Regions from separate parts of the Hominilimicola sp. genome, predicted to be linked through region 2. Evidence: predicted binding sites of a transcription regulator. Region 2 holds the regulator's gene; the other holds the start of a gene.
What was found. The regulator NrdR, encoded in region 2, represses ribonucleotide reductase genes. The targets are predictions, from matches to a motif close to CACNANATNTNGTG.
Positions count from the first base shown of each region.

Region 1: the regulator NrdR is predicted to act here: its motif matches at 9,444-9,457, upstream of nrdD (anaerobic ribonucleoside-triphosphate reductase).

Region 1 covers NZ_JBKVWU010000047.1:1,956-15,219, reverse strand. Annotated here, with positions in the region: partial or broken gene coaD (pantetheine-phosphate adenylyltransferase) at 1-219, opposite strand, end outside; gene rsmD (16S rRNA (guanine(966)-N(2))-methyltransferase RsmD) at 319-861, opposite strand; gene ACLTU0_RS06685 (rhamnogalacturonan lyase) at 999-3,815, opposite strand; gene ACLTU0_RS06680 (polysaccharide deacetylase family protein) at 3,918-4,721, opposite strand; gene ACLTU0_RS06675 (polysaccharide deacetylase family protein) at 4,845-6,002, shown strand; gene ACLTU0_RS06670 (ECF transporter S component) at 6,040-6,525, opposite strand; gene nrdG (anaerobic ribonucleoside-triphosphate reductase activating protein) at 6,515-7,030, opposite strand; gene nrdD (anaerobic ribonucleoside-triphosphate reductase) at 7,204-9,330, opposite strand; gene ACLTU0_RS06655 (GerMN domain-containing protein) at 9,600-10,121, opposite strand; partial or broken gene ACLTU0_RS06650 (TIGR03905 family TSCPD domain-containing protein) at 10,180-10,430, opposite strand; gene fsa (fructose-6-phosphate aldolase) at 10,570-11,217, shown strand; gene ACLTU0_RS06640 (TIGR04076 family protein) at 11,274-11,666, opposite strand; gene ACLTU0_RS06635 (PP2C family protein-serine/threonine phosphatase) at 11,685-12,395, opposite strand; gene ACLTU0_RS06630 (hypothetical protein) at 12,413-12,703, opposite strand; gene ACLTU0_RS06625 (CYTH domain-containing protein) at 12,709-13,257, opposite strand.
Region 2 covers NZ_JBKVWU010000049.1:1,930-15,154, forward strand. Annotated here, with positions in the region: gene ACLTU0_RS06770 (PFL family protein) at 1-1,001, opposite strand, end outside; gene ACLTU0_RS06775 (ACT domain-containing protein) at 1,017-1,286, opposite strand; gene rlmB (23S rRNA (guanosine(2251)-2'-O)-methyltransferase RlmB) at 1,534-2,265, opposite strand; gene ACLTU0_RS06785 (aspartate kinase) at 2,388-3,596, opposite strand; gene thrB (homoserine kinase) at 3,623-4,519, opposite strand; gene ACLTU0_RS06795 (homoserine dehydrogenase) at 4,519-5,730, opposite strand; gene ACLTU0_RS06800 (JAB domain-containing protein) at 5,894-6,622, opposite strand; gene ACLTU0_RS06805 (acetate/propionate family kinase) at 6,756-7,955, opposite strand; gene pta (phosphate acetyltransferase) at 7,980-8,981, opposite strand; gene mnmE (tRNA uridine-5-carboxymethylaminomethyl(34) synthesis GTPase MnmE) at 9,115-10,485, opposite strand; gene ACLTU0_RS06820 (PHP domain-containing protein) at 10,521-11,375, opposite strand; gene nrdR (transcriptional regulator NrdR) at 11,359-11,820, opposite strand; gene ACLTU0_RS06830 (YlmC/YmxH family sporulation protein) at 11,882-12,139, opposite strand; gene ACLTU0_RS06835 (glycosyltransferase family 2 protein) at 12,250-13,182, shown strand.

The DNA.
Region 1 (13,264 bases), on a different contig from region 2:
CAATAATCCCGTAAAAGTATCCACTTCCACATTATCCAAATGTTTAGTTACCAAGCGAATCATCTCAACTCTTTTTTCGGCAGAAAAAAGAGGGGTTTTGCTTGCATTGCTTAAAACTCCGACCACCAATTTGTCATAGACACGGCTTGCTCTTTCGATAATGTCAAGGTGTCCGTTAGTTATCGGGTCAAAACTTCCCGGATAAACTGCAATTCTCATTTGTTCTTCTTTCCTCTTAGGCTTATCCCACAAAAGCCGATTTAATTGCTTACATCGTATGATGTAATTTGGGTAGCTGCCGACATTTTAGCGACAAGCTCAATTATGTTTCTTATATACCGTGATATATGTTCTGCCGTACTTTCTCTGTCTGTACATTTCAAGTCCGTCAAAATCATCATGAAAATCAGTTCCGTCACTTTCCAGAACCACTATACCATCCTCGTTTAACAGATTGTTTTTAACAATACCCTCAAGTACAGGTTCGATAAAGTTTTTATTATACGGAGGGTCAAGGAAAATCACATCGAATTTTTCCTTTGCCCTCTCCATATAATCAAAACATGACGTATTAATAATTTCACAGTAATCCGAAAAATCCAAAGAATTTGCATTTTTCTTGATAATATCAATCGAACGCTTGTCTTTATCAAGGCAAACGGCTTTTTTTGCACCGCGTGAAATCGCCTCAAAGCTCAAAGCACCGCTGCCGGCAAACATATCAAGGCACACCGCATCGGGTATAAACGTCTGAATTATATTAAATACAGACTCCTTAACTCTGTCAGTCGTAGGACGAACATCATCACCCTCAAATTCAAAAAGTTTATGTCCGCGTCTGATTCCAGATATTATCCTCATGCACAATCCTCCATATTATTCTTCTATATTCTAACCTACTTTTTGCAAAAGGTCAACAATGTTATTGTTTTTTTTCCTAATTTACATAAAATATCAATCGTTTTGTAAAGGATTTGATACATAGTATACATTAAATGCTAAATTTCATCAATATCTTCCGTAAAGTCAGGAATGTTAATTCCTCTCACATATTCGTTGTTAGGTACAGGCGGTTTATCCATTTCAGGGCCTATATAGAAACCTGTTTGTGTACACTGATTGTAAGCGGTATTTTGGAATGCAACGCTTAATCTGTAAACACTGTCGTGCATAAACGTATAGAACTTGTGGTCTGTAAGATCTGTTGTTGTGTAAATACGAAGTTCCGTATCATCCTCATTTCTCCAAACAGCCTCTTCTCTCCAGTCACCCAAAATATCAGCTTGAATACAAGGTGTACCCTTCTTCCAGTTGTTTGACAGAGTACCCTTAGGGTCAAGAATTGTCACAAGTTTGTTGTTTTCATAATCCCACTTATAAATTTTCGGATAACCGACTGCCTTTTCATCATCAAATTCGTGGTCAAGAAGTTCACGGATAAGGTCGCCGTCCCACCAAATAGCAAAATCTATTGATTCAGGGCCTTTTTCATTGATAAGTTCACCCTCCATTGTGTAGATACCGTCGTCCATTACCCAACACTGATTGCCTTCATATCTCGGGTCAATCTTCGCGCAAAGTCCTCTTGTTGTGTCACGGCCTGTAAACTTACCCCACTTAATCTCGCCTGTTGCAGGGTCACGCACTTCAAAACCGTATTCGGCACTGTCGTGTTCGTGAATTTGGAAGAAGTCAAGGTTAGGTGTTTTCTTTGTGAAGTTACCAAGGTTCATACAGTCGCCGTGTTCAAGGCCTGTTGAGTAAATACCCTTACCGTCATGGTCAACAGCCATTGCGCCGTAAACGATTTCGTCAAGTCCGTCGCCGTCAATATCACCGACACCAAGATTGTGATTACCTTGATTTGTGTATTCGATATTCTGATCCTTGTTAGCAAGGAACTTCCAACGCTTAACAAGTTTATTGTCAATTACGTCATATGCAACAAGCACTGTCGGACAACCGTGGTCATAGTAACCTCTGCACATTACAACGCTTGGATTTTCACCGTCAAGATATGCTACGCAGGCAAGGAAACGGTCAACTCTGTTACCCCAAGAGTCGCCCCATTCACGAACGTTGCCTCTCGGCGGGTCATAATCGACAGTATCCATAATTTCGCCTGTTTCACCGTTGAACAATGTCAAATATTCAGGACCTTCAAGAATGAAACCGTCCTTATTTCTGTAATCCGCGTCCTTGTCACCGATTACGTTACCCTTGCCGTCAACGGTTGCGTCTGCTGTTTTGCAAACAAGTTCTGCCTTACCGTCATTATTAAAGTCATACACCATAAATTGTGTATAGTGTGAACCTGAACGGATATTACGTCCGAGATTAATTCTCCATAGCTTTGTACCGTCAAGCTTGTATGCGTCAAGCAAACATTCACCTGTTATACCCTTGTGTGAGTTATCCTTACCGTTTGCGTCCCAACGAAGAATGATTTCGTATTCGCCGTCACCGTCAAGGTCTGCAACAGACGCGTCATTTGCGGTATAAGGATATGAATTGCCGTCAGGGTCAACAAAGTTTTCAGGCTTGTCAAGAGGAATTGATATATAAGGTGCATTTACAACTTTAACTTCCGCACCCTTTTTCTCAGCCTTATTACCCTTTACGGCTTTGATTGTGTAAACGTCTTCCGGTTTACCGTCTTTGTCAAGATAGTTTGTAGAATCGGTGATTACGTCTGTAATCTTTTCACCGTTTCTTAAAATTATAAAGTTAATGTCCTGTTCGTATTCATACGCATTAAGACGCCAGCTAAGGAATACGCCGTTTTCTGTCATCATTGCAACGGCACCTCTGCCCAACGTTTCCATTTTGCGTTTCTTCGGCTTAGCCTCCATATCTATTGTTACCTCACTGCGTTTTGATATACCGCTTGTCGTAACAGCCTCAACCGCATATACGAAAGGTACATTTGTTATTACTTTATCATCAATGAAATGTGTTTCTTCTGTTTTTCCTATGTACTTGTAAATACCGTAAGGTGCTTTTTGGTAAATGTTGTACCAAACCGCCTCCTTAAATCCGTTCCATACAAGTGTTACGGAATTAGGAGTTTCCTTTGCGTCAAGCTCTGTTATCTCGCCTGCAACGCTCTTGCCGTCAACGACTTCAACATCAATCGTAACAGACTTATCCGAACAGAACTTATGTGCATACAATGCACACACGCTGTATTCAAATTTATCGCATATTGTAACGTCACCGTCAACAAATTCCTCTGTAATAACTTCCTGAACCTTATCAATTTCGTTATTCTTCGGATTTCTGCGTGACACTCTGTAACCGATAACGCCGTCGGCTTTATCCCAAGTCAATTTAACCGAAGCCGTATCACGTTTTGCGATAACGGCACTTTTAACATTCTTAACTTCAATGTCTTGCTTTTGTGCAATATCAATGCTGTTAAGGCAAGTATGCTTACCCATTTCAAATGCAAATTCAATCTTACCGTCAGTAACTGTAACAGGGAACACTCTTTCCACAACAGTACCGTCACTTACCCATACGCCGTATTTTTCACCGTTGACGTTGTAGAATGTCATAACATCGCCTTCGTCAACATAGTCGCCCGTAGAAACGCGTACAATATATTCGCCGTTTTCAATATCAACGATAAATGACTTTCCGCCCATAAAAAGAAAATCTCTGTTTAATTCCTTTTCACCGATTTTTCTTTCGTCAGCCTCTGCGGCTTCCGAAAGTCCAAAACCTTTTTCCTTTGTGTAAACAGATTTTTCAGTCACTTTTGTGTAACCGTCAACAGGCGGTTTCTTACCAAAATCAAAACTTGCCTCTCTCATTTTATCAATTTCCTCTCTAAAATACATTATAATAATTTAATTATACACCAAAATGATGAATTAATAAAGTGTTTTTTAAGAGTTTTTATGTTTTTTTCTTAATTATTGCAATTCATCAAGGCTTTTAAACGTATATCCCTCATTTTTTGCGTAATTTATTATATCTTCCAAAGCATTTGCATTGTCGGAGGACACTGCGTGAAGAAGTAAAACAGCACCGTCATGCAGATACGGCGTAACTTGATTAAACGCATAGTCCGCCCCCTGCTGCATATTTATGTCCCAATCCTTGTACGCAAAGCTCCACAGAATTGTCCTGTATCCCATATCCTTTGCAACCGCAAGCACCCGTTCACTGTATTCCCCCTCCGGCGGGCGCATATATTTCATACTCACGCCGTACATTTCCTCACACATTTTATTCAAATCGGAAAGTTCTTTTTGCTCTGTTTCAACGCTCTGTTTCGGTAAATTCGGGTGATTTACGGTATGGTTTCCTACAATGTGACCGCCATCAATCATTCTCTGCACCAATTCCTGCTGATTTTCAAGATACGGACCTGTCACAAAGAATGCCGCAGGCGTTGAAGTCTGCTCCAAAACGTCCAAAATCTTTGACGTGTAGCCATTTTCGTAACCCTCGTCAAACGTCAGATATAGTGTTTTCGGTGCATTTTCATCTATATAATAGCAATCGTATTTTCTAAGCACTTCCTTTTGTGAATTAGGTATTTCGGGCGGTGCACCTTTCTTGCGTACAAATCCCCAACCAATCCCCTCATTATTCATTTGGTCATATGACACGTTCACCTGTTGTACGTCATTGCTGACCGTATCGGCGGTATTAGATGAACAACCGCTCATCAAAATTGCCGTGCAAAAAATTACCAAAATCACTTTTTTCATTGTTTATCATACCCTTTCTTTATTTATTTTTATTCTTTAATAATAATGTTGATAATATTGTTGAATTTTATTGTAAATTGGTATATAATAATGATATATCAGCTTTTTAGGGGGATTTTAATTATGTCTAATGCAACCGAATTTGAAATGAGACGTCGTGAACGCCGCAGACGTGAACGTCTTAGAAAAAAACGTATCCGTGCGGCTATTATTTTTATAGTTCTTATAGCAATCATTATTGTTGTCGCAGTTGCCGTTTCGATGAAAAAAGGTAACAACGAACAGCAAAATACAAATAATGTATCAATCGAAACAACAGAAAATCCAGAAAATGTCGTTCCGACCGTAGAGCCGGTACAAACAAGTACACTAAATATTCCTCCCGCAACGGAAGAAAACGACCTGCTTCAAATCGTTAAAGATTCAGTACAGGAAAAGCGTTGTTATCTTACATTTGATGACGGTCCTACAGAAAATATAACTCCGCAAATTCTTGATACTTTGAGAAAGTACAATATTAAAGCCACATTCTTTGAAGTCGGTTCGCTTATCGACTCAAACTTTGATATGGCAAGACGTGTATATGAAGAAGGACATCTTATAGCCAATCACTCGGACGGACATAACTATGAGAAATTATATGCGTCAACAGACACATTTATTAACGAAGTAAATACTTGTTTCCAAAAAATTGACGCAGTAACCGGAGGAACTCAAACAATGAAGCTTGTACGTTTTCCGGGTGGCAGCTACAAATCAAGTGCCGACAGTTTTTCACCTGTAAAACAAGAATGTAAAGCAGTATTGAAAGAAAACGGTTATTATTATTGTGACTGGAACGCGCTAAACGGTGACGCAGAGGGTAAAAAGAAAGATGCACAAGGTCTTTTGGATTACCTAAAGTCAAATATGCCGGAAGGTCAAAATGTTGTCATTCTTATGCACGATGCCGCCGCTAAACAAACTACGGCTGACGCTTTGCCAATGATTATAGAATATTTGATTTCAGAGGGATATACATTCCACAGACTTGACGATATTAATTATCAAGCCGCTGTGACAACAATCGCCCCTGAAAGCGGTGAAACAGCCACAGCAACTACTTCAACCGATACAACAAATACAGCAAGCACAACAAATCCAACAAATACAACAGCCGACACATCAAACGCACAAGACGGCAATACACAATCGGCAACAGACGAACCTGTACAAGCACAAAATACCCAAAACGTAACCCCTGCCCCTGCACAATCGGGTACAGCAATTATAATTCAATAAACAAAAAGAACTGCGAATAATCGCAGTTCTTTTTTTGCTAAAATCCTATTCTTTTTCTGTTCTTAATCAATATCGGTACAATAATCGCCGATGCAACCATACTCATACACCACTGTATCGGTGATGAAATAAGCGATACAAGTGCGGTTTCATATCCCATAAGCGGAATTTCCGCAACAAAGTAACCGCCTGTAACAATCACAAGTGCAACAATACCGCCGATTATAAAATGCTTTATATCAACGTGTCTATAAACGATTTTACCGATTGCAAATCCCATAATACCCTTAATAATAAATGTCGGTATACAGAATATCGGATAACCCGAAATAAAATCTGCCAAGCTATGTCCTATCGCTCCGACAATCGCACCCGGTATAGGTCCGAGTATCATTGCAGCCACATAAATTATGCAGTCGCCGAAATGCACATATCCGCCGCCTATCGGCACTTTCGGCACGATAGTAAGCACGCACGCCAACGCCGTAAGCATTGCCACTCTAACAAATTGTTTAGTATTCATCGTATTCCCCTTCTGTAAGTTCCGTCACTGTTTTATCTTCAAGTGATTTCTTTACATTTATAATTCTTTGATTTTCAGACCCTCTGAATTTCAATTTCAAATTTTTCTTTTCCGCCACAAACGCACCGTCAACAAGCACGTCAATATACTTTAAAATATCTTCACATTCTCCGACAAGTTCTTCAAAAGTAAAACCACTGTAACACCATACCGTTTTATTCGGAAAATGTTCCTTTATTGTTTTTAAAATATATTGTACCGCCACGCGATTTTCCTTTTCAAAAGGCTCACCGCCGAGCAGGCTGAAACCTTTTATATACTCCTTATCCATTGCGGTTATAATTTCGTTCATTGTATCGTCCGTGAACTCATTGCCATAACAAAAATCCCACGTTTCACTGTTAAAACAGTCCTTACAGTGACATCTGCAACCGCTGACAAAAAGCGATACTCTCACGCCTGTTCCGTTTGCAATGTCAGTTTTCTTTATATTCCCATAATACATAATTAATTTCCACAGCATTTCTGCCCACAAATAGTAATTAAAAACCTTAACTGCTCTTGCTTGTGGGCTGACAAGGCGTTAAGTGGAAATTATGTCCATGTGCGTTCGCCATAGGCGAAAATCGCACGGACAATTAAATCAAATAACGTGATTTTTCACGTTATTTTCCCTTATTACAAATGCAAAACTCTGCTCTTAATCTCTTTCGTCTTTCCCGTATTCCAAAAATTTTCACCGAGATAACCGCAAGTACGTCTTGTAACATTCAATTTACTGTGGTCTTTATTATGACATTGCGGACATTCCCATTCCATATTGTCATTAATCATAATCTCACCGTCAAAGCCGCAGTCTTGGCAATAGTCCGATTTTGTATTAAATTCGCCGTACTGAATGTTATCATAAATATACTTTACAAGCGTTTCAAGTGCAGGCAGGTTATTCTGCATATTCGGTATTTCCACATAAGAAATCGCACCGCCGAGCGAAATATTTTGGAATTCGCTTTCAATATCGAATTTATCAAAAGCATTGATTTTCTCTCTGACGTCAACGTGGTAAGAATTTGTATAATAACCCTTATCGGTAACATTCTTGATCGGTCCGAATTTCTCATAATCAATTTTAGCAAAACGATAGCATAACGTTTCCGCAGGTGTGCCGTAAAGACTGAAACCCAATCCTGTTTCCTCTTTCCACTTTTCCGCCGCATCACGCATATGATACATTACTTTAAGTGCAAATTCTTTACCCTTACCGCTTGTTTGGCTTTCGCCGGTCATAAGATAAGTAAGTTCATAAAGACCGATATATCCGAGCGACAACGTAGAATACCCATTGTGCAAGTATTTATCAATCGTTTCACCTTTTTTCAAACGTGCTATAGCACCGTATTGCCAGTGAATAGGGCTTACGTCAGACACAACCCCCTCCAATGCTTTATGACGGCACATAAGCGCCTCATAGCAAAGCTTCAAACGTTCGTCAAACAGTTTCCAAAACTTTTCTTCATCGCCCTTAGCCACAAGTCCGATTTGCGGAAGATTTATACTTACAACACCTTGATTAAATCTTCCCTCCCACTTGTACTCACCGTTTTCGTCTTTCCAAGGTGAAAGGAACGAGCGGCAGCCCATACAACTGAACACGTTACCCTCATAATTTTCACGCATTTTCTTTGCTGAAATATAGTCGGGATACATTCTTTTAGCGGAACATTTAACCGCAAGTTTCGTAACGTAATCGTATTTACCGCCCTTTAGACAGTTGTTTTCATCAAGCACATATATAAGTTTTGGGAATGCAGGTGTAACATATACACCCTGTTCATTCTTAATACCGTCAAGTCTTTGACGAAGAATTTCTTCGATAATTCTTACGTTTTCGTCAACGTATTCGTTATTTTCGTCAATATATAGGAACAAAGTCACAAACGGCGACTGTCCGTTCGTTGTCATAAGCGTATTAATCTGATATTGAATAGTCTGTACACCCGATCTTAATTCATCATCGACACGCATTTCAACTATTTTCTCAATATCTTCCCGGCTTAACGTATCCTTGAATTTTTCCTGTGTTTCAGCCATAAACTTGTCGCGGCTCTTTCTTAAATATTTTCCCAAATGTGCCACATTTACGGACTGTCCGCCATACTGATTACTTGCAACCGCCGCAATAATCTGCGTTGTGACGGTACAGGCAACCTGAAAGCTCTTAGGCGATTCAATCATTTTACCGTTCATAACAGTACCGTTGTCAAGCATATCCTTGATATTTATAAGACAGCAGTTAAAAATCGGCTGTATAAAATAATCCGCGTCATGAAAATGAAGTATGCCGTTTTGATGTGCCATTGTGATATGCTCCGGCAACAGCATACGTCTTGTAAGGTCACGCGACACTTCACCTGCTATATAGTCACGCTGTGTAGACGCGTGAACAGTATTCTTATTTGAATTTTCCTCCGCAAGCTCCTTGTTTTCGTTTCTGATTAGCTTTAGGATTGATTCATCTGTTGTATTCGACTTTCTCAAAAGACTGCGTTGGTATCTGTATATCATATACTTTTTCGCAAGTACATACTTGTTGTGTGCAACAAGCGTTTTTTCGATTATATCTTGTATCGTTTCAACGGGAATTACTTCCTTGTCTGTTTTTTCAACGTTTCCTATCGCCTCTTCTATCAAGGCGTCACTGACTTTTTGCGAATTGTCCACCTCAACATTCGCTTTTTTAATGGCGGCTGTTATCTTGTCAGCATTGTATTCAACAATTCTGCCGTCACGCTTTTGTACTTTCACTTTAATAACCCCTTCTCTGTATAAAACACTATATACAGTATTATCGCTCAAAAAAAATATGCAGAAAGCACGTCTTTATGCGTGTTTTATGCAAATCTCAAATACTATGTAACCACTATATTTTGTGTCCTTGATATTTTTGTATATCTATATCTTGTAGTATATTATAGCACAGTTGGATTATAAATGCAATACATTTTATTTTACAAATTGAATACAATATAAAAAAGCAAGCACAATTTTTATGCTTGCTTATCAATATATTGTATTTATATAAAATAATCCGGAATAAAAGTTTCCCTCATATCAATGTAGCCCTTAAAATCTTTTTGCCGCTTGCCGTCTATTGTAAACCTTACGTTCACAATCCCGTCAAGTCCTGTAAGTGAATTGACGATTGAATACACCGTAAGCAGTTCCAAATCACGACCGTCGGGGTGCTTGTCCGCCAATTCCTGCTTTATATCCACATACGCAATCCTATCAAGCACTTTCACCTTTATACCGTGTTTGACGTTCGGAATAATTCGCCTTATTTTCGGATTGTCGTCATATCCCTCAACAAGCTCGTCCACTACTCTTTGTGCCATTTTCTGCGTACTCATCTGCGGTATTTGAGTTTTTACTGGAATCAATCTGAGCATTTGTGCGTCAACGTAATACAGCTTTACCTCTGCTGTTTCCGTATGTGTATTCTGCGATATAACCACAGTACCAAAGCCGATTGCAAGTATTAATAAAAATATAAAGTGTCTTATAAGCGTGTTCTTCTTTAATGTAACTATCTGCAAAACAAAAAACCTCCATACACTGACTTATATACAGTATATGAAGGTTCAATGATTTTTATTACATATTTTTACTTTGTTCCAATGCTATTGCAAGCTGGTCAGGACAAGACGTACCGCGTCCGTTACAGTTTGTACCCTTTAATCTCGAAATAACATCGTCAATATTCATACCCTCAACAAGAGCGCTTATACCTTGCGTATTACCGTTACAACCTCTTGTGAAGTGTACATTTCTGACAACTCCGTCTTCTACCTCAAAATCTATCTGTCAGAACAGACACCCTTAGGCTGATATGAAAACTTAGCCATTATATCCACCTCCAAAATTTTATATTTATCTACATTCTGATTATACAACATTTATTGCTTTTTTTCAAGCATATCTATTGACTATACACCCATTTTTTTATATAATAATATACAGAAATAAATTTAGGAGGAAGTTCAAATGAAATTATTTGTAGATACTGCCAATGTAGATGAAATCAGACAGGCAAATGATATGGGCGTCATCTGCGGTGTTACAACAAATCCGTCTCTTATCGCAAAAGAGGGCAGAGATTTTGTTGAAGTTGTTAAGGAAATCACAACTATTGTAGACGGTCCTATCAGTGCCGAAGTTATTTCCCTTGAGGCTGATAAAATGGTTGAAGAGGCTAAACCTCTTGCAGCTATCAACAAGAACATTGTTATAAAAATTCCTATGTGTGCAGAAGGTCTAAAGGCTGTTAAAAAACTTACAGCTCTTGGTATCAAGACTAACGTAACTCTTATCTTCTCATCCGCACAGGCACTTCTTGCCGCAAGAGCAGGCGCTACATATGTAAGTCCGTTCCTTGGCAGACTTGACGACATCGGTACAAACGGTATGATTCTTATTGAAGAAATCGCTGATATTTTCAAAATTCACGAAATCCCAACAGAAATTATCGCCGCAAGTATCAGAAATCCTATCCACGTTATCGACGCCGCAAGAGCAGGTTGTGACATCGCAACAGTTCCTTATAAGGTAATTGCTCAAATGCTTCACCACCCACTTACAGACAAGGGTATCGAAAGATTTTTAAAGGACTGGGAAACAGTTCCGAAGAACTAATATGATTAAATGACACAAAACACCTCTTGAAATTCAAGAGGTGTTTTTAATTGTATTTATTCATAATCAATTCGTTCAATCTTAAAAATAACAGGTCTTGTACCATCCGAACAACAGGTAATCATCACATTTTCATCTTTCATCCAACCAGCCATTACAGAGCCGCCTTGCAATCCGGTATAAATATAACGTGAAATAGCGTCCCACGCTTCAGAACAGAACGGCAATTTCGGACCACCAGCCACAGTATCGGCATTACCGTTAGTTTTCACCAACGTATTCAGTCCGAGATGCCAAAAGTCGTCTCTGTCACCGTCGCGATAAAAAACAAATTCATCACCGACATTGTAGCACGGACAGACTCCCGAATTCGGATCTGCACAGTATTTCTGCTGTAATTCGGGATATAATTTTTTATCCAACACTGTTACTTTCACTTTATGTTTCATAGCAGTTTCCTCCGTATATTACACTTCCACAGCTATTGCACTGTAATTATCATTGTTTTCTTTTTCGTTTTCGTGCAGGCTTTCGAGCATTTTTTCAAGCCATTCTTTCGGTGATTTAGTTTTTGCGAATGATTTTTCTATATCATCTTCATAAACATATTCCCAAAAACCATCTGTACAAAGTACAAAAGCGTCACCTTTTTTCAAGTCAATCACTTCCGACACATCAAAATTCAAATCATCAATGTCACTTATCGATGACAACAATTTATTTTGATTAGGGCTTGTACGTATTTCATCAAATGTAATTATCCCCTCTTTAAAATCTCTGAATGCGATAGAATGGTCGTCCGTAATCTGCGAAATTCTCTTTTTTGATATGTAGTAAAGACGGCTGTCGCCGGAATGTGCCCACACGGCTTTTTCACCGTCAGTTACCAATGCAACAATCGTACTCGACATATTCGATTTTGTACTCTCTCGTTCCTCACCCAAAACAGACGCCGCCTTTTCGATATATCTGTATAACGCCTTACCCGAAAGTTCAGGTGCTTTTTTAAACGATTTACAAACCGTTTCACACACAATCTCCGACGCAACCTCGCCGAAGCTCTGTCCGCCCAATCCATCGCACACGACAAAGCACCACAACTTATCCGAATTTGCGTAACCTACATAATCTTCATTGTTTTTACGACCGCCTCTGTTTGTCAGTGACACTGCTCTCATAAATTTTTACCCCACATTTATTGATTTCCGTTTTCTTCTGCACTGTTTTCAAAATCAGCTGTATTTTCTGAATTTTCCGCATTATCTGTATTTTCCGTATTACCGTTATCAATGCCTTTCAAAGAATTGATTTCCTCCTGCATAGTGAGCTGTCCCTGCAAAGCCTCATCAAACATAGCTTTTGTCTGACGGTTTGAAACAATAAGCACTATATTCATAACGCATTGAACCAATATTACAGCAGTCAAAATCAATGCCAGCCATACAAGCCCTTTTTCACGACCGCTTTTTACACGTTTATAATCCATCTGTATCACTCCTGATTTTTATACTCTGCAAGAAAGCGTGAAAACTTTCCGACGCATTTTTCGTTAAATCTCACTCCGAGAGAAGTAAGTTTCATAAGTAAATCCGCACTGATTTTTTCTTCATATTCGACCTCAACTTCATAATCCGTTTTATCGAAATATGTCGTTTTATCAAGGCACAATTCCGATCCGTTATGCACAAGGCTGTTTCTTATCGTTACGGCACAGCCCATTTTATAAAGCTCGCCCACATCCTCGCCTGTTATCTCTTTTGCAAGTTCGGCATTTATAATATCAGGTACTTCTTCCGTTTCAAATTCATTTTCTTCGCAAATCTGCAAAGGACTGTTTTCGTTTTTGTGAAGTTTCACCTGTATTTTCGCCACTTCACCTACAACTCTTATTCTTACCATTATACGTTTTTCTCTAAGTATACCCGCTTTATCGGTATAATAATAATTCGTCTGTTCTCTGACCTTTTCCCATGTAAAAGCGTTTAAAATACTCTCATACAGTTCTTTGTCTATCATACTTTTTATCTCTGTTTCCGTCATTTCTGCT
Region 2 (13,225 bases):
GCACCCGAAAGTCCGCCGACATAACCTGACGCCATAATACCGCCTTTTTTAACTGCGTCGTTAAGCAGTGCAAGTGCGGCTGTTGTACCGTGAGTACCACACATTTCAAGTCCCATTTCCTCCAAAATATAAGCCACACTGTCGCCAACGGCAGGTGTCGGAGCAAGTGACAAGTCTACGATACCGAAAGGTACATTAAGACGTTTTGACGCTTCTTGTGCAACAAGCTGTCCCATTCTTGTAATCTTAAATGCAGTCTTTTTAATAGTTTCGGCAACAACACCGAAGTCCTCGCCTTTAACCTTTTCAAGTGCACATTTAACAACACCCGGACCGCTTACGCCGACATTTATAACACATTCACCCTCGCCTTCGCCAAGGAACGCGCCCGCCATAAACGGATTATCCTCAACCGCGTTGCAGAATACAACAAGCTTTGCACACGCAAATCCTTGCGTATCGGCTGTAAGTTCAGCCGCTCTCTTAACAATCTGACCCATCTGTTTAACAGCGTCCATATTGATACCGGCTCTTGTCGAACCCACATTAACGCTTGAACATACAAGATCTGTTGCGGCAAGTGCTTCAGGAATTGACTCAATAAGTATTCTCTCACCGTTCGTATAATCTTTATGCACAAGTGCCGTATAACCGCCTATAAAGTTTACGCCTGTCTTTTTAGCGGCTTTATCAAGAGTTTTTGCGATTTTAACACATTTTTCAACAGTCGGTTCTTCCAATGCATCCACCAAAGTAGCTATCGGAGTTACCGAAATTCTCTTGTTGATAATCGGAATACCGAATTGAGCCTCAATGTCCTCACCGGTTTTTACAAGATCTTTTGCGTAAGTTGTGATTTTTTCATACACTTTTTCGCAAACTGTATCAACGTCAGGACCGGCACAGCTTTTTAGAGAAATACCCATTGTTATAGTTCTTATATCAAGGTTTTCCTCGTCAACCATTTTTATAGTTTCTATTACTTCAAAGGGATTAATCATTTATTTGTACCTCCCTTATATTCTGTGCATTGATGTGAAGATTTCTTCTCTCTGCACATGGATTGAAAGTCCCATATCCTTTTCGGCCTGTTCAAATTTTTCACTGATTTGCTTTACTGTAACACTCTCATTTTCAAAATTCACAAGCATTATCATTGTGAACATATCCTGCATTATTGTTTGAGAAATATCAAGAATATTTACTTCGTTTTCAAATAATATATTACTGATTTTAGCAATTATGCCCTTTTGGTCCTTGCCGATTACGGTAACTACTGCTTTCATTTATTTATCTCCAATCTTTCATGTTTTCATTGTTTATCTTTAATTGAATTATAGCACTTTCGTTTTAAAAAAGTAAGTGGTTTTTTAAAAGTTTGTCCACTGTAACAGTTTAATAACCCGAATTTTATTGCAATTTGTTTATTTTTTCACAAGCCGTTTTTTGTCTTGATATTTGCGACAAATAAGCCGTTTTTCAAGGCTGTTTTTTGTTCAAAAATACAATAAAACCTACGGTTAATAAGTGCTTTTACTTTCTTCTTTGTCTTAATGCCTCATACATCAAAACACCTGCCGCAACCGACGCATTAAGTGAATTAATTTCGCCTGCCATAGGTATGCTTGCTATGAAATCGCATTTTTCTCTTACAAGTCTGCTGATACCCTCGCCCTCACTGCCTATAACAAGACCAAGCGAGCCTTTAAGGTCAATATCATACATTTCCTGACCGTCCATATCAGCCGCCGCAATCCACAAGCCTTCATCTTTCAGGCTGTCAATCGTGTTAGCGATATTTGTAACCTTTGCAACAGGTGTATATTCAACCGCACCAGCCGAAGTTTTCGCGACAACACTGTTAAGACCCACTGAATTTCTTTTCGGAATAATAACACCGTGTGCACCGACACAATTTGCAGTTCTCAATATTGCACCCAAATTATGCGGATCGGTTATTTTATCACAAATAATAACGAAAGGCGGCTCATTTTTTTCACGAGCTTTATCAAGAATATCCTTCACGCTCACATAGTCGTATGCACTCACATATGCAATAACGCCCTGATGGTTTTCACCCTCTGCGATTTGGTCAAGCTTAGCTCTCTCGACCTCTTGAATTATAATTCCTGCGTCCTTTGCTTTCTTGATAATCGGAACAATAGAGCCCTCGTACTTACCCTTTTTAACAAGGATTTTATCCACGCTGCGACCTGAACGAATTGCCTCCAAAACAGGATTTCTTCCTATAATTTTATCATTCACTGAACTTTCTCCTCTATATTTACTCTATATTATAGCACGAAACCACAAGTTCGTGTAACTAAAAGACATATAAAATCCGTCAGTCGCCACGCCCTTGTGGTTTATTTTCTATTTATTTTTAATTATTTCAACAAAAATTTATCGTGAATTGCAACAACAGCCGCTTCAGCATCTTTTCTGTCAACAAGAACAGAAATCTTGATTTCCGATGTAGCAATCATATTGATGTTGATGTGTGCATCGTAAAGAGCCTCAAACATTGTAGCGGCAACGCCTGAGTTATTAACCATTCCCGCACCGACAATAGAAACCTTTGAAACGTCCTTTGTCCATTTAACTTCGTCAGCCTTAACGATTGCCTTATTTTCTTCAAGAAGGTCAAGTACAGGCTGTAAATCTTCTTCCGTAACAGTAAAGCTAATGTCTTTCTTTTCACCGTTACCGATTGACTGAATGATTAAGTCAACGCTTATTCCGTGCTTAGCAAGCATACGGAATACTGAGAAAGCCTTTCCCGGAGTATCCTCTACACCGCAAAGAGCAATTCTCGCAACATCATTATCTCTTGTTACACCTCTAACGAGCATCTTTTCCACTTGTTCTACCTCCTTAACATATGTGCCTTCATTGTTATTCAGACTTGATCTGACTGAAAGCTTAACCCCGTACTTCTTTGCCATTTCAACACTTCTGTTGTGAAGTACGTTTGCACCAAGTGACGCAAGCTCAAGCATTTCATCATATGAAATATCATCAAGCTTATACGCATTCTTTACAAATCTCGGATCTGCCGTATATACGCCGTCAACGTCTGTGTATATTTCGCAGACATCTGCGTGAAGTGCGGCAGCCAACGCAACGGCTGATGTATCACTTCCGCCGCGTCCCAAAGTTGTTATATCGTCATACTTGTTTATACCTTGGAAACCTGCAACGATTACAATGTTCTTCTTATCAAGCTCAGCTTGTAATCTTTCTGTATCTATTGTGCTGATTCTTGCAGCACCGTATTTAGCGTCAGTCTTAACGCCTGCCTGCCAGCCTGTAAGAGAAATAACCGGACAACCGATTTTTTCTATCGCCATTGCAAGCAAAGAAATTGAAATTTGCTCACCTGTTGAAAGCAACATATCCATTTCACGCTTTGAGGCATTCGGGTTGATTTCCTTAGCCTTTTCGATAAGGTCATCGGTTGTATCACCCTGTGCCGAAACTGCAACAACCACATTGTTACCTGCTTTATACGCGTCTGTAATACGTCTTGCGACGTTCATTACTCTTTCAGCGTCTTTAACGGAAGTACCGCCATACTTTTGAACAATAAGTCCCATTTTTGTTTATCCTTCCTTTTTTATATTCATATCTCAGAAACTACCGCACCGACATTGTCAATCGGCAGTATCATACATTTCCATTCAAGACCGTTAGTCTTAAAATATTCTTCCATACCAGCTTTAAATCCATCATAGTTGCCGTCAAGTATTGATAGTATTGTAGGTCCGGAGCCGCTCAAATATGTTGCGTGCGAACCCAAGTGATATGTTTTTTCAAATATATCTTCCATACCGTCAACGTAACTTTTACGATACTGTTGATGAAGTTTATCCTTAACGCCGATTTCAAGTGCTTTCATATCGCACGTAAGCATAGCCGCCTGAAACATTGACGCATGACCGACATTAAAGACTGCGTCTTTAAAATCAATCTTTGACGGAAGAACTCCTCTTGATTTCTTCGTTGCAACAAAGAAATCCGGAATTATAACCGCGAACTTAATATGACTTTTCAGCTTTGTGCTTTTGATTATAGTCTTGTCATCATCCATAAGCGACACGCAGAAACCGCCGAAAAGTGCCGGTCCTACATTGTCTGGATGACCCTCCATCTTTGCCGCAAGGTGAATTATTTCCTGATACGAAAGCTGTCTGCCGGAAATAATATTTGCCGCCAACATTCCGCCTATAATACACGCACTGCTGCTGCCCAAACCTCGCGTCATAGGTATCTGACTGTCTTGAGTTATTCTGTAACCCTTTTGCTCATAACCTACATAGTCGAAAAGTTCTGCCATTGCGCGGTAAATCAAATTGCTTGTATCCTGTGGGATAAAGCTTTGAGTATTTTTGTTGATTACTTCAAGTCCCTCGGGAATTTCCTCAATCATCATTCGGTTATACAAACCAACAGCCACACCGAGAGTATCAAAACCTGCACCCATATTTGCACTGGTTGCAGGCACTCTTAATTTAATCATTAATCCATTACACGAATGTTTGCCACAACATCAGACAGCTTAGCAAGTTTTTCTTCAACCTCAGATTTAGTAAGCGGTGAAGTCACAAATGCTGACTCATTGTCTATAATATTATCGACAAATTCGCACTTTCCGAATATTTTCTGAACATTTTCTGCAGAATCAGTTGTTCTTACGAAGTATTCAAACTTCTTCGAATCAATATCAGCCATAATATTTTCAGTCGGCTTTTCCCAGAAAATCTTCTTACTTCTGTCGCTGTGCTTAACCGCGTCAACAACGTCGGCAACAACAGCACTTGCAGTAGGAAGTTTACCTGCACCCTTACCGTAGAACATTACATCGCCTACGCAATCGCCTGTAACCATAATGGCATTGAATACACCGTCAACACCGGCAAGAGGACTGCTGTTTTTTATCACCATAGGTGATACGATTGAGTAAACCTTGCCGTTTTCGTCAAACTGTGCATATCCGATAAGTTTTATAACTGAATCCATAGCAGCGGCATATTTAACATCGTCAAGAGTGATGTTTGTTATACCATCTGTATCAATATCATTGTAATCAATCATTTTGCCCGACGCAAGTGACGCCAAAATCGCAATCTTTCTGCAAGCGTCGTGACCTTCAATATCGGCGGCAGGATTTCTCTCTGCGAAACCGTTATTTTGTGCGTCTTTTAGGGCTGTTTCAAAAGTCTTGCCCTTTCTTATCATCTGGTCAAGAATATAGTTTGTTGTACCGTTTAAAATACCGGCAATCTTCAATATATTGTTAGCTGTTAGACATTGATGCATAGGTCTTATAATCGGAATACCGCCGCCTACACTTGCCTCAAAGAAGTAGTTTACATTTTTCCCTCGGGCAATCTCCAAAAGCTCTGTCCCGTATGTGGCAACAAGCTCCTTGTTAGACGTTACAACGCTCTTTCCCGCTTCAAGAAGACTTTTTGTAAATTCATATGCAGGGTGAAGTCCTCCCATAACTTCCGCAACAACGCTTACTTCGTCATCGTTAAGTATGTCATTGAATTCTTTTGTAAAAAGTTCTTTTTCGGGATGGTCGTCAAAATCGCGAATGTCAAGAATGTACTTTATATCCACACTTTCACCATTCGCACTGCGGCTGAGCTTGTCACTGTTGGTCTTAATTATGTCGTATACACCACTTCCAACAGTACCGTAGCCCATTATTGCAACCTTTGCCATTCTTATGCCTCCCTTATTTTTCTTTCATTATAATATGTATTTTGTTATAGTAATATCTATAATAAAATATATTACCATATCACTGTGATAAAGTCAATGTTTTCAAACGCCAAATATGACCTTTTTAATCAAAGTTCTTTTGTGTAAATTAACACTAACATTTTTATCGTCTGTTATTTTTCTTTATCTCTCTGTTAATCTTCGCATTCATTCCGCTGCCTTTTAAATACGGCAGAATACTCATACATTTGCCGTCTGCCACGATTATATGGTCAAGCATTTTTATACCGGCGAAAAAAAGCGTATGCTCCAAAGCCTGTGTCGTAACCAAATCGGCATTTGACGGTTTTAAAATTCCGCTTGGGTGATTGTGCGTAAACACGACCTGTGACGCGTCACTTTTAACCGCACTTCTAAGCACCTTCGCAACGTCAAGTTCAACGCTTTCAAAACTGCCCTCGAAAAGCATTTCCTGATTAATAATTCTGTTTTTCGGATCAAGGCAAATCATATAGCAACATTCGCGGCTTTTGCCGTCAAACAGGTTGCACAAATAATTTTCACTCGTTTCACTGTTTAAAACAAACACGTCCGTATTATATTTTTCCGTATTGTAATACTGTATAAATTCACCGAGAGAACATATGTAATCGGCGGTTTTTTCACCTACACCGTCTATGCTCATAAGACGTTTTTTAGAAGTGTGGAACACATTCACAAATCCACCGCACTCTTTAATCAAATTATGTGCTATATCATTCGTATCCGCCACCGGAATTACGTTGTAGAGAAGATACTCCAAAACCTTATGTTTCTGCCACGTTTTGAAACCGCCTTTTTCAAAATCCTCACGCATTCTTTTTCTGTGACCTTTGTGATTGTTTGTGTCCATTATTTCACCGCCATTACTTCATTCTACGGCTTATTATACACTATTTTACTATAATTTGTCTACAAAATTCGACAAATTATTTACACAAAAAAACGGAGCATACAGTTTGGATATGCTCCGTATGAATATTTAATTACTTGCCTTCAACCAATCTCTTAGTGTCAATAGCAATCATAAGTTCTTCGTTTGTAGGGATAACAAGAGTTTTAACCGTTGCGTCGTCAGCTGAAATATCAACTGTACCTCTTACAGCGTTCTTTTCCTCGTTAATCTTAATACCCATAAAGTCAAGACCCTCAACAACTGCCGATCTTGTAGCCGCATCATTTTCACCTACGCCGGCAGTGAATACAACTGCGTCAACACCGCCCATAGCGGCAGCATAAGCACCGATGTCTTTCTTAACTTGGTATGAGAACATATCAAGAGCAAGCTGTGCTCTGTCATTTCCTTCTTTAGCGGCAGCAGACAAATCTCTGAAGTCAGATGATACGCCCGAAACACCCGAAACTCCGCTTTCCTTGTTCATAAGAGCGTCAACGTCTTTAGCTGACATACCTTTTTGGTTGATAAGATATGTAACGACAGCAGGGTCCATTGAACCTGTTCTTGTACCCATTGGCACACCGTCAAGAGGAGTGAATCCCATTGATGTATCTACACACTTACCGCCGTCAACAGCTGTAATTGATGAGCCGTTGCCAAGGTGGCAAGTAACAATCTTAAGGTCTTCTGCCGGCTTGCCTAAAAATTCAGCAGCCTTTTGTGAAACATACTTGTGGCTTGTACCGTGGAAACCATACTTTCTGATACCGTAGTTTTTGTAGTATTCATATGGCAAAGCATACATATATGCCTTTGGAGGCATTGTCTGGTGGAATGCTGTATCAAATACGCCAACCATAGGAGTGTTAGGCATAATCTTTTGGCAAGCCTTGATACCGATAATGTTCGGTGGGTTATGTAGAGGAGCAAGCGGTGTACACTTTTCAAGTGCTTTCATAACTGCTTCTGTAATTACGCATGAACCTGCAAATTCTTCACCGCCGTGTACAACTCTGTGACCGACTGCACCGATTTCGTCCATTGACTTGATAACACCGATTTTTTCATCAACAAGTGCGTCAATAACCATCTGAATTGCGTCACCGTGATCCTTCATCGGCTTTTCAATCTTAGTCTTTTCGTCCTTTGCAACATTTGTGTGTTGAAGATTTGAACCTTCAATACCGATTCTTTCACAAAGTCCCTTTGCCATAACTTGTTCGTTGTCCATATCTATAAGCTGGTACTTCAATGATGAACTACCTGCATTTATAACTAATATTTTCATATTAAAATTCCTTTCATTTTTTGATTAATTATTTTGAGCCTGTATAGCTGTAATTGCTACAACACCTGCAATGTCCTCTGCACTGCAGCCTCTTGAAAGGTCGTTTACAGGCTTTGCGATACCTTGAAGAATAGGTCCGTAAGCTTCGGCCTTAGCAAGTCTTTGAGTAAGTTTGTAACCGATGTTACCTGCGTCAAGGTTAGGGAAAATAAGTACATTCGCACTGCCTGCAACGTCTGATGAAGGAGCTTTCGACTTAGCAACGTTGTCAACGATAGCGGCGTCAAGCTGAAGTTCACCGTCAAGCTTTAATTCAGGAGCCTTTTCCTTTGCAAGCTTTGTAGCCTCTTGCATTTTGTCAACAAGGGCACTCTTTGCACTGCCGTATGTAGAATATGAAAGCATTGCAACTCTCGGTTCGTCTTGGATAAGCTGTTTGTATGATGCAGCTGATGAAATAGCGATTTCACTTACTTCGTCAGCAGTCGGATCTTGGTTAAGACCACAGTCACCGAAAATAAATGTACCGTTGTGACCGTATTCGCAATTAGGAACATTCATAATAAAGAATGCAGATACAAGCTTTGTACCCGGTGCAGTCTTTAGAATTTGAAGTGACGGACGAATTGTGTCGGCTGATGAGTGAATAGCACCCGATACCATACCGTCAGCATCGCCTTGTTTAACCATCATTACCGCATAATATGACGGATCTTTGATTGTTTCGGCAGCCTGTTCAGGTGTAATGCCCTTTTTCTTTCTCAATTCATAGAATACGTTTGCGTATTCTTCGTTCTTTTCACTGTTTTCGCTGTCAACAATTTTGATACCGTCAATATCAAGGTTTTCAGCGGCAGCCATTGCCTTTATTTTGTCAGGGTTACCTACAAGAATAATCTTTGCATAGCCCTCTTTTTTTACCATTTCAGCAGCCTTCAAAGTTCTGATTTCTTCGCCCTCTGCAAGAACGATAGTTTTGATGTCCTTTTTGGCTCTTTCCTTTAATTGTTCTATGAATGTACTCATTACACAAAACTCCTTTTTCTCTTTATAATTTTTTACCTCTTTTTATTATATACCTTTTTTTCGTCTTTTTCAAGTAAATATCTTAAAAAATTGTTTTATTTTGGCTTGTGAATTTTCTAACAATTTCACTCGACTATTTACCCACGCAAAAGCTGTGGAATATCGCCGTAACAATATCGTCCGACACAGTTTCGCCCGTAATTTCGCCAAGTGCGTCAATGGCGATATTAATATCAATCGATGCAATATCGGACGGCATATTCATATCAATAGCCTCAACAACCCGTCCGAGTGCTTCGCCTGCTTTTATAAGCGCCGTCTTGTGACGCATATTTGTTATAACGGCACTGTCCTCTCTTGCGAGCTCGCCGAAATTATAAACCTTGCGGATTTCATCGGCAAGAATATCAAGTCCCATACCCGTTTTCGCACTCACTTCAATAACAACACTGCCGTTTGCCTTTGCCTTAACCGCCTCAACATATCTGCTTTGACCCAGGTCGGTTTTGTTGATAAGAACAATTCGTTTTTTGTTTTTGGTCGCGTGCAGAACTTCCACGTCCTCATCACCGAAAAATCCGCTGCCGTCTATCATAACGACAACAAGGTCAGCCTTTTCAATAGATTTAATCGACTTTTCAACGCCGATTTTTTCAACCGTATCATCGGTATTTCTTATACCTGCCGTATCGATAAGCATAAGAGGTATTCCGTCAAGGTTGATATATTCCTCTATAACATCACGTGTTGTTCCCGCAATGTCGGTAACAATCGCTCTTTCCTCTCTTGCAAGCGAATTTAAAAGTGACGATTTACCAACGTTCGGTTTGCCTACTATAACCGTCTTTATACCGTCACGCAATATTTTACCGCTGTCGGCGGTTGATAAAAGTTTATTCACTCTGTTTTTGCAGTCATGCGCAACATTTCTTATATCGTCAGTCGTAATATCCTCCAAATCTTCATCCGGATAATCTATCGTGACTTGCATTTGTGCGGCAAGGTGAACAAGCTCATTTCTTACATTTTCGATTTCTTTTGAAAGTGAACCCTCAAGCTGTGAAAGTGCGTTTCGCTGTGCAAGTTCGTTTGTTGAATTTATAATATCAATTACCGCCTCTGCCTGTGACAAATCTATACGTCCGTTCAAAAATGCACGTTTCGTAAACTCACCAGGCTCTGCCATATACGCGCCTGCTCTTATAATCGTATCAAGTACCGCTCTTGACGCTGTACTTCCTCCGTGAGTGCTGATTTCCACAACATCTTCACGCGTAAAAGTTTTCGGTGCAAGCATAACCGTTGCAAGCACTTCGTCAACCTTTTCGCCCTTTTCGTTTTTTATAAAACCGTAATGAACGGTATGTGTATCGCAATCGGCAAGTTTTTTACTTCCGAAGAAAACCTTGTCCGCAACCTTAACAGCGTCATTACCGCTTATTCTTATAACAGCTATACCGCCGTTACCCTGCGGAGTGGAGATTGCCGCAATAGTTCGTTCCATTTTATCAAGTCCTTTCTTACAAATAAAGAGGTCTATTACATTAGACCCCTTTGTTCTTTCATATTCAGCAAAAATTCATAAGGCACATAACCACCCGAAACTTTTCCAAGCTCCACATCAGGCTTATTACCGCCGTGAAAATCACTTCCGCCGGACTTTACAAGTCCTAATTTATCGCATATATCAAAACACATTTTTGAAAATTCTTCGGAATAGCAGTTATATAAACATTCCGTACCGTCAAGTCCGTATTCCTTTAATTGTTTCAAAAGTGAATACAATTTGTCGTAATCTTCCGTAATATAAACAGGGTGTGCCAAAATCGCCAAACCGCCTGCATTTTTAATCATTTCAATACTTTCTTTAGGCGAATACGTTTTTCGCGGAACATAACAGCTCATACCCTTGCCTAGATACTTTTTGAATGCCTCGTCTACTGACGCAACATATCCCTTCTTCACCATAGCATGGGCAATATGTGCTCTGCCTGTATTCAAAAGCGTTGCACCATCTTTTTGCGACAGTATATCGTCAACCGATATTTCCATACCTTGCCCGTTCACAAGTTCAAGTACTTTTTTGTTACGCACTTCTCTTGCATTTTTTAGTTCGTCAAGTTTTTCGGCAAGTTCCGTATCGTTTTCATCAATAAACAAGCCGACTATGTGCATTTCTTTTTCGTACTTTGCACTTATTTCAACGCCGGATATACCCTCAATTCCGTATTCACCGCAAGCACGTTTGAACTCGGCAAGTCCGTTTATCGTATCGTGGTCTGTAAGTGCGACGGCACTGAGTCCTGTTTTATGTGCTTTATGCGCAACCTCCGACGGAGTAAACGTACCGTCGGACGCAGTTGAATGCGTATGCAAATCAATCTTTTTTATCATCGATAAGTCCCTGCAATTCTGCCATAAACGTATCTATGTCATCAAAACTTTTGTACACAGACGCAAAACGTACATAAGCAACTTCATCAAGTTTTTTAAGCTTTTCCATAACCTTTTCACCGATAGCGGTGCTTTCGATTTCACGCGTCATTGACTGATACAATTCGCTTTCAATATCGTCCGCAATCTGTTCCATTTGCGATAGAGATATAGGACGTTTTTCGCAAGCCGTAATTATCCCTTTTAACACTTTTCCTCTGTCATACTGCTGACGTGACTGATCTTTCTTTATAACCGCAAGCGAAATTGCCTCAAGCTTTTCGTATGTAGTGAAACGCTTTTGACATTTTAAGCACTCACGTCTTCTTCTGATGGAATTGCTTTCTTCGGTAGGTCTTGAATCAATGACCTTACTTTCGGCAAATCCGCAATATGGACATCTCATTTGTGTTTCTCCTTTATGTATAGTATTTATGGTATTATTATATACTATTCGATAATTTTTTTCAAGATAATTTTTCATTATCAATATCAAAAAATCGCACAAGAACCAAATCTTCTCCGACCACCTCAATAGCGCTCCACGGAATGACAAGTTCACCCCCTCCGAAAAGCCTTGCCAAACAGCACCCTTTTCGCGGAACTATTATAGCTTCGATGTTCCCCGTACTCTCGCTTATCTCCACGTCACTGATGCGTCCAAGCCGCTCTGCCGTCTTTATATTCACAACTTCTTTTTGTTTTAAATTATACCCTCGAAACATAATATATTCATATCCTTTCTGTATTTCATTGTGTGTGTTATATTTATGATTTTGTTGACTTAATTATTATAATCAGTTATAATCTTAATTATAAAAGGTAGGTGGAAAATATGAAATTGATAAGCGTTATAGTGCCTGTATACAACACTGAAAAATATATCGAAAAATGCGTTATGAGCATACTTAACCAAACATATAAAAATCTCGAAATAATACTTATTGATGACGGCTCAACGGATAATTCACCGCAAATATGCGACAGTCTTGCCGAAAAAGACAACAGAATTACGGTAATCCACCAGCCTAACGGAGGTGTGTCTTCCGCACGAAACATCGGTCTTGACAATACGCACGGCGATTATATAACGTTTGTCGATTCCGATGATTATATCGCACCGAATATGATTGAGTTTCTTTCAGAAAATATCGGTGATACCAATATAGCAATGTGCGGTTACACCAGTGTAGACGAAAACGGCAATCTCTCTCCGCAGGAAAACGTAACTGTCACAGACGGAATTATATCAACCGATACATTTTGGAATTATTTTTACACCGACACAAGAATTTATTACGTCACCTTGTGGGCAAAGTTATATAAAAGTCATCTTTGGAATAATGTTCGTTTTCCGCTTAATACGTTGCATGAGGACGAATTTGCCGTACATCAAATCATAAGTCAATGCAGTAAAATCGCAGTTTCAAAAAAACCGCTTTATTTTTATCTTCAGCGTGAGGGCAGTATTATGCACACGCAGTTTAAAACCGAAAACCTAAACGCCGCCGAAGGTATACTTGACCGTTGTCAATTTTTCTTTAACAAAAAAGAATACACCCTCGCCGAAAAGGCTCTTTCTATGGCAATGTACAGTATCATTAAAGGTTACGGCATTTTAGGAGAAAACGATAAAATCAAAGAGCTTTATAAACAATTTCGTTTGATGTACCGAAAACTTGTTTTTAAAAATACAAGTATGAAATTCAAATATAAATGCGGAATTTTCGCACTAAATAAACAAATATTCATCAAATTAAAAAAGTGACGACTGCTCGGTCGTCATTTGAGATTATAGACAAAACCATTAT